One region of the Vibrio eleionomae genome, then DNA from elsewhere that is predicted to be linked to it. Evidence: riboswitches for the same ligand, from Rfam matches in the RefSeq annotation. Region 1 holds a riboswitch; the other holds the start of a gene.
What was found. Region 1 has a riboswitch for cobalamin ahead of F9817_RS09100 (cobyrinic acid a,c-diamide synthase CobB). Riboswitches for the same ligand answer to the same signal wherever they lie in the genome.
Positions count from the first base shown of each region.

Region 2: it holds a riboswitch for cobalamin, as region 1 does, so the genes downstream of both, F9817_RS23080 (TonB-dependent receptor domain-containing protein) here and F9817_RS09100 (cobyrinic acid a,c-diamide synthase CobB) in region 1, are expected to answer to the same signal.

Region 1 covers NZ_WEKT01000012.1:58,118-64,628, forward strand. The annotation lists gene F9817_RS09080 (histidine phosphatase family protein) at 1-322, shown strand, start outside; gene F9817_RS09085 (GHMP family kinase ATP-binding protein) at 397-1,260, opposite strand; gene cobD (threonine-phosphate decarboxylase CobD) at 1,253-2,332, opposite strand; gene cobA (uroporphyrinogen-III C-methyltransferase) at 2,429-3,229, opposite strand; cobalamin riboswitch at 3,644-3,830, shown strand; gene F9817_RS09100 (cobyrinic acid a,c-diamide synthase CobB) at 3,966-5,339, shown strand; gene cbiB (adenosylcobinamide-phosphate synthase CbiB) at 5,336-6,286, shown strand; gene F9817_RS09110 (cobalt-precorrin-8 methylmutase) at 6,295-6,511, shown strand, end outside.
Region 2 covers NZ_WEKT01000093.1:216-6,726, reverse strand. The annotation lists gene F9817_RS23890 (helix-turn-helix domain-containing protein) at 1-1,119, shown strand, start outside; gene trmA (tRNA (uridine(54)-C5)-methyltransferase TrmA) at 1,196-2,308, opposite strand; cobalamin riboswitch at 2,531-2,734, shown strand; gene F9817_RS23080 (TonB-dependent receptor domain-containing protein) at 2,783-4,552, shown strand; gene murI (glutamate racemase) at 4,669-5,469, shown strand; gene F9817_RS23070 (RNA recognition motif domain-containing protein) at 5,438-5,887, opposite strand; partial or broken rRNA gene F9817_RS23065 (16S ribosomal RNA) at 6,470-6,511, shown strand, end outside.

The sequences.
Region 1 (6,511 bases):
TTTAGAACGTTTTTGGCAAGACCCTGCCAATCATCCTTTACCCGACTCTGAGCCCATTTCTACTGGATACCATAGAGTGATTCAAGAGTGGCAGCGATGCGTAGCCGCAGCGACGCAAGATACGATGATCATTACTCATGGAGGGACGATACGTTTTATTTTGGCTTATTTGCTTGGCGCAGATTATACCGATTCAAAATGGTATAGCGTGTTACAGATAGCTAACCAAAGTGTCACGCATGTACAGCTGCTGCGTTATGATGAGCAGAACTATTTTACTGTTAAATCCATTGGCTTAGCTCTGCCTGAACTTGGTGCTTAACGCGACTGTCCTTTTAAGTTGGCGCTTAACTTGAGGTGTGTGTCCTCATTAATAACTTAAGGTGTGTGTCTTCATTAACGGACACCGCCTGTAATCAGATGTTGGTAATGCATGCTGTGGTAGAAGCCGAGAATATCGAGGTTTTTAATTTGCGCGACCACTTTTTCAATATCGTGACGATGCTCGTCGTACAATAAACCAATCACACTGCCGCTATGAGCAAGGTTCACACCGTATAATCCTTGGCGCTCAACAATGTCGAGCAGTGAATAGAATAAGGGTTTAGGCAGTATTTTCTGACTTTCAATCGCACTCAATGTTGCTGCTTCACCCAGCAGTGCTTTGTCTTGTTCATCAATCGCATTTTTGAGCAGGCGGTGGGCTTTATCGAGTTGGTTGGCGGAAGATTGTAATTTTTCAAAACGCTTCATGCGGTGATAGTCCGCTGTTTCTAGATTGATTGAGCTTTCGAGCACTAATACATTCATCGAATCAATGGTTCCTAGCGACTCAATAATCTCACCATTGTTGTGATCAAACAGTGTCAGAGTATCGAATATGGTGCCATCGGTTGGTTCTAAACGGGTACACAAATGAGCTAAATCCGTTTGATTTAGCTCCTGCCCAAAATATCGAGCGGTGGCCATGATAGTGGCGGCAACGTCCGCTGTGCTGCTAGCCATGCCCTTGGCTTTAGGTATGTTTGAGCTGATATGAAGTGTCAGGTTATCTGCTGCATCAGTGGGTTGCTGCAAAAAGTCTAATGTGATTGTAAAGGCCTTTTGCGCCATATGATGAGCGTTATTGGTCTGAGAGTTATCATCAGTGACTTCAGCAGTTGAAAACCAGTCGATCGGACAGGAAACGAGCTTTTCACCCCCTTCAATCCAACCTTGGATTAATTCACCACAAGACGCAGGGCAGGTCGCTTTAGTCATGATTAAGTACCTCTTTTAGTGCGGCGATCAATTTCAAGTTATCTGAATGAGATTTAATCGCCACACGATAGTATTGATGATTAAGCGCAGGATAATTCGCACAACTACGAATTAAAATCCCATACTGCATCAGCTCTTCTTGTAGCTTACTATCAGGGACTTTATGTTTAAAGAATAAATAGTTAGCGCTAGGAGGGGAGCACTCTAATGCAGAGAATTGGTTGAGCTCTTGCCACATGAATTCTTGTTGCTGAGTTAGCCATAGGTGGGTGTGTTCAACGTATTTTTGATCGCGGAAAAGGTATTCACCGGCGGTTGCAGCCAACGCATTAATTGTCCAAGGTTCGCGCAGATCGCGCATTCCATCAAGAACAGCTTCATTTGCTGACACCATGTATCCTAAACGTAATCCTGGCAGCGCATAAAACTTAGTCAATGAACGTAATATATACAGGTGCGGGTAATCGTTTAAACATTCGATAAGACTTTGACGCTCAGGAATAAAATCAATGAAGGATTCGTCGATAAATAAGGCGATATCATACTCTTCACAGCGCTCGACTATCTGAATTAACAATTCAAGTTCTGGAATTAATCCAGTTGGATTATTTGGCGTACACAAAAATAAGCAATCGTATTCTGGGGACAAGGCGTCAAGAAATTGCACTGTAAGAGCAAAGCCGGTTTTTTCATCTAAAGAGTATTGGGTGATTTCACATCCATCGCGTGTTAATGCTCGGCGATATTCACCAAAAGTAGGTTCAACTATCAGTGCATGTTGTGGTTGCTGCTGCTGTACCCATAGAAAAATAAGTTCGGTTGCACCATTACCTGCAACGACATTATGAGGGGGGAGTTGATGATGTTGTGCTAATGCTTGATGAAGATCTTGATAATCAATATCGGGATAGACCTCTAAGCGATCTAAATGGACCGTTAATATATCGCGCAAAAATGGTGGCATTCCGAGTGGATTTATATTTGCACTGAAATCGGTAATATCAGCAGGAGCAAGACCATACTGCTCTGCCATTTGAAGCACGTTACCACCATGTTGCCCGCTTTTGGCCATGATTAATTCCCAGAGTAATGTTGTGTTGTTATATCAGTGATACTTAAGCATGACATTGAGCTAAGTATCATTTAGTGTCGTATTAATGTAACCGTCTTACAGTGAATATTCGACGGCTGGGTTATTATGAGTTAGCTGTTGTTCAATAATTACTTGATTCGTCGCTGTAAATTCTAAAATACTGTGTTTAGCAGCTACTTGTCCAATCACAATTAATGCAGGAGAGCGTAAATTTTTTTGTTTGACCTCCTGTGCAAGATTCGCAATATCACTGACGATCACTTCTTGGTTCGCACAGGCAGCATATCGTACGACGGCTGCAGGTGTGTCTGCTGATTTTCCATGTTCGATAAGCGCAGCACATATGGCTTCGATTTGGCTCATTCCCATTAAAATCACCAAGGTACCGTCAAGTCGGGCGTATTGCGGCCAATCAACAGGATCTTTACCGGCACGTAAATGTCCCGTTACGACATGAAAGGAAGCGGCGCAGTCTCGATGGGTAACAGGAATACCAGCGTATGCAAGGCCACCAATTGCAGAAGTAATTCCTGGAACCACCTCGAATGCAATGGAATGTTCATACAACGCTTCAGCTTCTTCGCCACCGCGACCAAATACGTAAGGATCACCACCTTTTAAGCGAACGACTTTTTTACCCAATTTGGCGTGTTCAATGAGCAGTTGATTAATCTCATCTTGGGGAATGGGGTGATAGTTAGGCTGTTTTCCCACATTAATTTTACAGCAAGCAGGGCTTGCTTCTTCAATGAGCTCTGGACAAACGAGGCGGTCGTAGATGAGTACATCGGCATTACGTATGCAGTTAAGGCCTTTTACTGTGATTAGCGAAGGGTCGCCAGGACCTGCGCCAACTAGCCATACTTTTCCTTTCATAGGTGTTGAGTCTCTTATCCAGTGTTATTGAAATTTATCTTCACACTAACATTGTCAAATTGGGCTTTTTTTGAGCCACGACAATAATGTGTCAGTTAAGTTAGGACCACTTTTATAATACGGTGTAACACCTAAGTTTTTGATCTATATCATGGTTGATATCCATCTTTATTAATATGGTGGCACTTCAATCTTGTGTAACAGTGAATCGAGATTGACATTATTGATGGTAAACAATGATATCCAATGCGTTGCAGGTAGATATTATCGATGTGTCTAGCAGGACACACGTATTAAGCAAATTGTAAATATACGTGCTACAAGTTCCACCTTAGCAAGGTAAAACGTATGAGCATAGGTTATGATGGAGGCCTGTAATAACCGATTAAATAATCAGTTGTCACAGTAATTTGACAATAAAAGTAAGACAGTAATGCGCATGATAATTCATGCACCGGAAGTGAGGTGAAAATCCTCCGCAGCCCCCGCTGCTGTAATGCTGACAATTTGGTAAAACCACTGTTAAGTCATCCAAACTTAATGGGAAGGACCAATGAGAATGACGCTAAGCCAGAAGACGAATTACTGCCTGTTCCAAGACTCATACAGAGGCACTTCGGTGGGAAGTGGTTGGAAATGAACACGGGATATGTCCGTGGCCGTTTGCACACCCGTTCTCTTTTCAAGGGATACTCACTCAGTGCTTCACCCAAAATTGATATCTAGTGGTGAAGAAATGAAAGCATTTGTCGTAGCCGGCACAAACAGTGGATGTGGGAAGACCACAATCACATTAGGACTTCTTAAGGCACTTACGCAGCGTAAGCTTGCGGTGCAGCCATATAAAGTCGGCCCAGATTATATCGATACTGCATGGCACACGAAGGTGTCTGGTGTAGCATCGCGCAATCTTGATGCCTTTATGTTATCCAGCAACACTTTGCACAATGTATTTACCAGCCACACTCAGCAAGCAGATATCGCCGTGATTGAAGGCGTGATGGGGTTATACGACGGCTATGGTACCGATCCACACTATTGCAGTACGGCGGGACTGGCGCGAGATCTGCAGTTACCTGTGATTTTAGTTGTTGATGGCCGCGCTGTATCTACCTCAGCGGCAGCGACTGTGATGGGGTTTCAACATTTTGACCCTGATTTAAACATCGCTGGCGTCATTTTCAATAACGTCAATTCTGAGAGTCATCTTGACCTCATTCGCCAAGCGGTAGAAAAATATTGTGACGTTCCAGTTCTCGGTCGCTTACCCAAGTTGCCACAAATAGAGTTGCCTTCTCGGCATTTAGGTTTATTAACCGCTCAGGAGTCAGCCAAATTCGATCCTCATTGGCAAACGTTAGGTGAGGCGATTGAAGAGCATATCGATATTGATGCATTGCTTCAGATGAGCGAACTTGATGCGACGTCGTATACGCCGCAGGCGATTCCATCTCCAGTAGAGACATCATGGGGAGCAGGGCTGCGTGTCGCCGTTGCTCTCGACAACGCGTTTAACTTCTATTACCAAGATAATTTAGACTTACTGAAAGCCAGTGGTTTGGACATCGTTCCTTTTAGCCCGCTGACTGACGCGTGTGTCCCTGATTGTGACTGCGTGTATATCGGCGGCGGGTACCCAGAATCTTACGGTAAAGAGCTGGCCGCTAATCAAACCATGCGCGATTCACTGCAAGCACTTCATCGAGCGGGTACGCCAATTTATGCCGAGTGTGGCGGTTTGATGTATTTGGGCGATGCACTAACAGATACTGACGGCGAACGCCATGAAATGGTGGGCATTTTGTCGGGCGAGAGTCAGATGACCAAATCGCTCAAGCGCTTTGGTTATTGTTTTGCGCGGGCAACCCAAGACACCTTGTTAGTCTCTGAAAATCAGGTGTTACGTGGTCACGAATTTCATTACTCAGAATTTAATACTGAATTAGATCCAGTCTTCGATATGACCAAAGAGCGCGATGGCGACATCATTGCTCAGTGGGGTGGTGGCTATCAAGTGGGCAATACTTTCGCGACTTATTTACATCTTCATTTTGCGCAGAATCCAGACATTCTACGTCATTGGTTGGCCACAGCGAGGCAAGCACAATGAGCCTATTTCTTATTTGGCTAGCATTTGTTGTCGATTGGCTGGTGGGCGATCCACCCAACTGGCCTCATCCGATTCGTTGGATCGGTTCATCGATCAGCCGTATGGAAAAAGGGTTACGTCGTTTAGGTGAAAAACCACAATGGCTAAAAATAGCGGGAGTCTTATTGTGGGTTGTGATTGTTGGCGGCAGTTATGTCGTGGTCGAAAGCGTTTTGGTGGCAAGTTACCACTGGCACTGGACCATTGGTCGTGTGACTGAATTATGGCTGACCGTCACTGTTTTAGCCGGTAAATGCCTAAAAGATTGCGCGTTAGCGGTAATGAAGCCGCTTAAACAGCAAGATATTGGTGAGAGCCGCATTCAACTCTCATACATTGTTGGTCGTGATACCAGTCAACTTGAGGAGCCACAAATTACCCGAGCGACGGTTGAAACCGTTGCGGAAAACACCATTGATGGCGTCATTGCGCCACTGTTTTATCTTTTTATTGGCGGTGTGCCATTGGCTATGGCTTACAAAGCAGTCAATACCCTCGATTCCATGGTGGGATACAAAAACGAGCGCTATCAAGATTTAGGATGGTTTTCAGCGAAAGCGGATGATCTGTTTAACTGGATTCCAGCCCGGTTAGGGTGGTTGTTATTTACTTTTGCCGCGTGGTGTTTACGTCTTGATTGGCAAAGTGCTCTACACATCGGTTGGCGTGACCGCCGCCAGCATAAAAGCCCCAATGCAGCTTGGTCTGAAGCGACCGTCGCGGGTGCTCTAGGCATTCAGCTAGGTGGCCCTAACCGTTATTTTGGCCAATGGGTCGAGAAACCTTGGCTGGGAGATAAAAAGCGTGAGATTACCCCAAACGACATCGTTCTAACCAATCGTATGATGTTCATTGCTTCAAGCGCTGCTTTAGTCCTGTTTACTGTTATTTATTTGATGATTCATTAGGAATTACTATGACCTTTATCCAACAACCGCAACTGATTGAAAGTACGAGCTTTGAGATCATTGATGGCATTATCGCAGACGATTTTCCGAATTTTACCTATGAGAGTGAATTACAGAAAAAGATCATCACTCGTGCTATTCACACAACGGCGGATTTTGATTGGTTAGAGATATTAGCGTTTTCTTCGGATGTATTAGCAAAGTTGCAACACGCCATTCTATCGG
Region 2 (6,511 bases), on a different contig from region 1:
GTGTCCGAACTTCTACTGAATAAAGGGAAATCCTCTATTACATCTGGTGATTATCAGTCCGCAAAGCGATATCTTCATCAAGCATTAGAGAGTTATCGCAGTATCTCTAACCCGACAGATTACTCAGAACTGTTATTTGAAATATATCTTACTCAAGCCATTATCACTCGAGTTACCGATGGGTGGGTAAGTTTTAGTACCGTTGCCGCCTATCAACGATGTATCTCTTTGGCAAAGGAACTCCATTCTGCATACCGACATTGTATTTCTCTCAGTGGGTTATGGGTGAAACAATTAATGGCGATGGACTTTGAATTATCAGAGCAAACGGCGAACGAAATGCTGCGCTTAGCAGAAGAATCTAATGATGATCATTGTCGTTCTCTTGCGTACAGTTGTTTGACAAATTCTCAATTTTGGTTAGCTAAACATCAAGACGCCATATTTAATGCGAAAGAATCTTTTAGATACTTTCATCAAGTTGAAAGTGATGAATTTTACTTCTCTATCGGCATTAACCCTTTAGCTTTAGCTGGGTGTTTTGGTTGCTTGTCAGCCACTTTAGCCTGTTGTGACGAAGATAGAGCATTTTTACAGAAAAGTGTCCATGAAGTTGGGGTTATCAATGATCCTTTTTCTCATTCCATCGTGTTACAAGGTGAGATGTGGTCAGCCTACCATCTGAAGAGCTTTGATGAAGTGACCGAACTGTCTGAGCAATTATGGGCTATTGCAGATTCAAATAATTTCCCGTTCTATCGGGGAGTTGCCTCTTTATTTAAAGGATGGGCACTATTTTTTACTCAGGCATTAAGTGCAGATCAGGCACTTGAGATTGTGGAAGAAGGTTACAGTCATTGGTTAGCATCAAGTGGTGACCAAATCGCTCATTCGCTTTATTGTTTAATTCGAGCTGAACTTTATTACGAGGTCGGAAACTTAGCAGAGGCACAGCAAATCCTAGAATATGGAATTAAAATAGCCTCAGAAAAACAAGAAGCTTGTTACTTATCTCCTATGTATGTTCTGCTTGGGTATTGTGTCGAAAGTGGTGCAAATTTCCATGAGTTGGCAAAACATATTGCTCTTGAACAAGGGGCACATTTGTTCCTTAAGTAAGGCGGCCTATCTATTAAAAAGGCATACTGTTTTTATACGCAGAATGCCTTTTTACTAAGCTCTCAACGTCGTCACTTTATTTTGTGCGTCGTTCTAAAAACACACCTGCTTCCATGTGGTGGGTATATGGAAACTGATCAAATAAGGCAAAGCGAGTAATGTCGTGCGTTTTGCTGAGAATCTCTAGGTTTTCTTTGAGTGTTTCTGGGTTACAAGAGATATACATAATACGTTCATAACCTTGTACCATCTTACATGTATCAATATCCATACCAGCGCGTGGTGGATCGACAAAGATAGTGTTGCAGTTATAACTATTAAGATCGACACCATTATCTTTTAGGCGGCGGAATTCTCGTTTACCTTCCATTGCTTCCGTAAATTCTTCAGCCGACATCCGAATAATCTGCACATTATCAATGTTGTTTGCTTTGATGTTGTATTGTGCTGATTGAACTGAAGGTTTGGCTAATTCGGTCGCAAGAACGCGTTCAAAATTTTGTGCGAGCGCTAAAGAAAAATTGCCGTTACCACAATAAAGTTCAAGTAGGTCACCTTGACTACCTTGAGTGCAGTCAACTGCCCATTCCAACATTTTTTGTGCAACAGGACCGTTTGGTTGAGTAAAACTATTTTCAACTTGTTGATAAATGTATGGCTGTTCGTGAACGTGCAGGGTCTCTACTACGTAGTCACGGTCAAGTACGATTTTCATTTTACGAGCACGGCCAATTAAGTTTATATGGTAGCCTTCTTCAGTCAGCGTTTGTTTCAATGTTTGAGCTGCTTCTTTCCATTCATCATTTAACTGTCTGTGATAAAGAAGTGAGACCAAAATTTCACCGCTCAACGTCGATAAAAAGTCCACTTGGAACAATTTGTGACGCAGGGTTTTACTTGGTTTTAATGCTTCAATTAAACGAGGCATCAATTGGTTAATTAATTGGCTTGCTGCTGGAAACTGATCAACACGATACTTTTCACGGGTGTCTTGGTTAAACATGATGTAATAAAGGTCTTCACCCTCATGCCATACTCGAAACTCGGCACGCATACGGTAGTTTTGACTTGGAGACTCATAAACTTCTAACTCTGGCACGTGATAGGGTGCAAACATCTCATTGAGTCGAGAGACTTTCTCCGAGAGCTGCTCTGAGTATTGGTTAGGATTGACATCAAGAGTCGCCATAGTGTTACCTTTTTATGGTGCGTTTGTTTAAGAGCGCAGATTTTATTCAATCCCACCTACATGTCCAGTACTGTCTGCCAAATAGTTGCTTTAGGCAGAATCAAGATTCAACTCAATCATTATTATATGAGCGTCTCCACTGCTTCAATGATGGATTAGTGAGTTCTTTATGAAACGTAATATGTAAATCAATTATTGCTAGACTATTCATTGATTGGTCAATAATATCCACTATTAGTTGGTGTGATATGGATGCCTAGACGGCTAAATGTCACTGAAAAGGGAATCCAGTGAAAATCTGGAACTGACGCGCAGCGGTAATAGAGTACGAACACTCATTAAGACACTGCAATGAAAATTGTGGGAAGTCGAGTAAGTAGGATAGATCTCTTAAGTCCGAATACCTGCCAACGACTGAGCACAATAAAGGGCATCGAGATCCTGCTCAGCTTATTTACGCGATTAGGAAAAGTCATGAAAAAGTCTTATATAGCGATGGCAGTGGTGTCGTCTTGGGCGTGCGCGTCCGTCTCTTATGCTCAGACAACTTCAACAGATGATACTGTTGTAGTGACAGCAAACCGATTTGCTCAAAACGTACAATCAACGACAGTGCCTGTTGAAATTGTGACTCGTAAAGATATTGAGCGTATGCAAGCAAATTCACTATCTGAAGTGCTCCGTACTTTACCCGGTGTTCAAATAGGCTCTAATGGTGGCTACGGTCAGTCACAGAGTGTGTTTGTTCGAGGCACTAACTCAGATCATATTTTAGTGTTGATAGACGGTGTTCGTTTTGCCAGTGCCACTACGGGGACGGCACCTTTTGCCAATATTCCTTTAGTGGGAGTTGAGCGCATTGAATTTCTTCGTGGTAGCCGTGCTGCTGTCTATGGGTCAGACGCGATTGGCGGTGTGATTAACATTATCACTGATAACCATAGTAACCAGACTCAACTCTCTACTACAGCAGGAAGCGATAATTATCACTCAGGCCAAGTGTTAGCCTCGAATCAGGTTACCAATGATTTACACTTATCGCTTGGTGTGTCAGGAGTTGATACTGATGGTTACTCCGTTAAGACCAGTGATATGGACGATGATGGCTATCGTTCGAAAAGCATGACAACGAATGTCAGCTATCGAATTAATGAGCAATGGGATGCGGGATTCTTCTTCCTAGGTCAAAGAGGGAAAGTTCAATACGACGGTTATTATAATAGAAGTAATGAAAAGCTTTATAATGCGGTTACTCGTTTGAACTATCATAAGGATTCTTTACAATCTCGTTTAACAGCGAGCGCAAACCAAGTAAGAAGTGAAAGCTTTACCGATTCATCCCAAAGTCGTTATGTTACAGACCGTCGTGAACTTTCTTTTGATAACCAATATGCGTTTAGTAATGAGCTATCAGTAAGCGCTGGTGCAAACTGGTACAAAGATAGTGTGAGTTCTACGACAGATTATTCTGAAACATCACGTTCTAACGTGGGTATATACGTCAATACTTTGTATCAATTAGAACAGGTAGATGTAGAAGCTGCGTTACGTAGTGATGATAACCAACGCTATGGCCAAAACGAGACTTGGCAATTAGGTTTGGGGTATCGCTTGAATTCAACCTATCGTATAACAGCAAACGCAGGTAATGCTTTTAAAGCGCCTACGTTTAACCAACTCTACTATCCTGGGTACGGTAGTTCGGATGTTAAGCCTGAGAAGTCTCGTAACTATGAATTAGGAATGACGGCTGATTATGATTTTGTATCTTTGCGAGCGAGCGTATATCGAAATGATTTAACGGATATGATTGCAACAGTAAATGATTATGCAACAAATTACGGTGAAGTTTCTATTAAAGGCCTAGAATTTGGGGCCGAATTTGATACTGGACCAATTAGCCATAAATTGTCATACAATTATACAGACGCCGAGGACAAAGATTCAGGGAATGAGCTTGCTCGTAGAGCGAAGAACTCAGCTAAATGGAATGTGTTTTATGAACTAGACCAATGGACTTTTAATGTTGATTACTTGTTCCAAGGCAAAAGATATGATGACTCATCGAATGATGACAAGTTAGGAGCGTATTCATTAGTAGATTTATCTATGAATTACCTCTTTGCTAACGGTATTAAGTTGTCTGGAAAAGTTGGCAACGTATTTGATAAAAAGTATGAATTAGCGTCTGGATATATAACACCAGAACGTAAGTATTATGCAACAGCATCGTATTCGTTTTAAAATGAACCAGTAATAATTAACCGCCTTCGGGCGGTTTTTTTATCCTTTATTGACCGTTGCTATAGGGATAAGAGAGAGTATGATCATGACGTTTTTTCTTACTAAGTGGTCTATGTGTGGACAAAGTTAAGCAATCAAAAGTTCTTGTGTTTGATTCTGGTGTTGGTGGTCTATCTGTTTATAAAGAAATTAAACAGCGATTACCACATATAGATATTGTGTACTTTTTTGATAACGAAGCTTACCCATATGGAGAGCTAGATCCCGAGACATTAGTTACACGTGTAGACTCATTTATTACCGATATAGCTCAGCGTGAACAGATTGATCTAGTCGTTATTGCATGTAATACCGCCAGCACTATTGTTTTACCGAACCTTAGATCCAAACTTTCCATCCCTGTCGTTGGTGTTGTTCCCGCAATTAAACCAGCCTCCGCCATTGCAAATAAGGCGGTTGGTCTTATTGCAACGCCAGCAACCGTCACGAGATCTTATACTCACGAGCTAATTAAACATTTTTCCCTAAATAAAAAGGTTGAGCTGCTCGGTTCAACTCGATTAGTGGATATGGCCGAAGAAAAATTACGTGGTAAGCCAGTAGATCTGTATGAGCTATCAGTAATCCTCAAACCTTTACAAGGGATAATCGACGTTGCGGTGTTAGGTTGTACCCACTTTCCATTAATAAAAGATGAAATCAGTCAGGTGTTAGGACAACAAATTGTTCTGGTGGATTCGGGAGAAGCCATAGCAAGAAGAGTGGCTTATCTTATTGGAGAAGGAGAGGGAACGATAGATAAGACGAAACATCAGATTATTGCAAGTGCACCTCCTTGGGAAGAAGATGCACTTAACCAACATTTGTCACAGTTAGGTTTTCTACCTATTCAGTACTATCACCATTTGGATGCTTAGGATCATTAGCAACGCGAACCTTCAAAGTGCGTTGCATATAATCCGCTTCATTAAGAGCATCAATAGCGATGTCTGCTGTAGTAGAGGACATAACGACAAAACCAAAACCACGTCTCTTACCTGTGCGTTTATCTTTCATAAGTCGCACAGCAAAAACATCACCATAATCGGCAAATAAATCCCTTACATTAGACTCGTTAGCTTTGTAAGGTAAATTACCAACATATAGCGTTGTGGTGCCAGTTGATGAGTTAGCTTGAGGTGATTGAGTTGTTCCGTTCGCAAAAGTGAATATAAAAAATGTAACAACAACACCAATCAAAAAGCTAATAACAGGGGATAAAGTTAGTTGCGAAAAAACAATCGCACCAACTAGAGCAAATACAACCGTAACTAAAATCGATTTATTAGAGTTCATATTGAATACTACTTATCTGTGAAAACATAAGAGGCTTTTGTCCAGCTTTAACAAAATAGACACATGAATATTACGTATATGCTTGGATTTTTTCCAACCAATTGCTGTGACCACCCTCAAATGTTGATATTTTATTCGATAAATCAGGCTTTGATGGCTTTTTAATCGAACAAATTCTTTTTTTAAAAAAACACTTGTCATAATCTCATAGCTCCCTATAATGCCGCCTCACCGACACGGAGTGAGATACAAATCACAAAGTGGATTACGAAAGTAGTTAAGCGGTAATGAGAAAAAGATAAAAAATATCTTGACTCAAAATATTTAAAGCGTATTATACGCACCCCTAGCCGAGGCGCTTTAGAGAATAAAGCAAGGTTAGGAAGCTCTTTAACAATTTAAACCTATCAATCTGTGTGGGCACTCGTTGATGATAATCAAATGAGAAACTTCGGTTTCGAATTGGTTTCAATGAACTGAGTGACCAATCAAGTCGTCCTTTTTTATAAAGAACAACTTGGCACAGTCAATTCAACATTACTTAGTAATGTATTCAGTATTCATTGAGCCACAAAAAAACTTTAATTGAAGAGTTTGATCATGGCTCAGATTGAACGCTGGCGG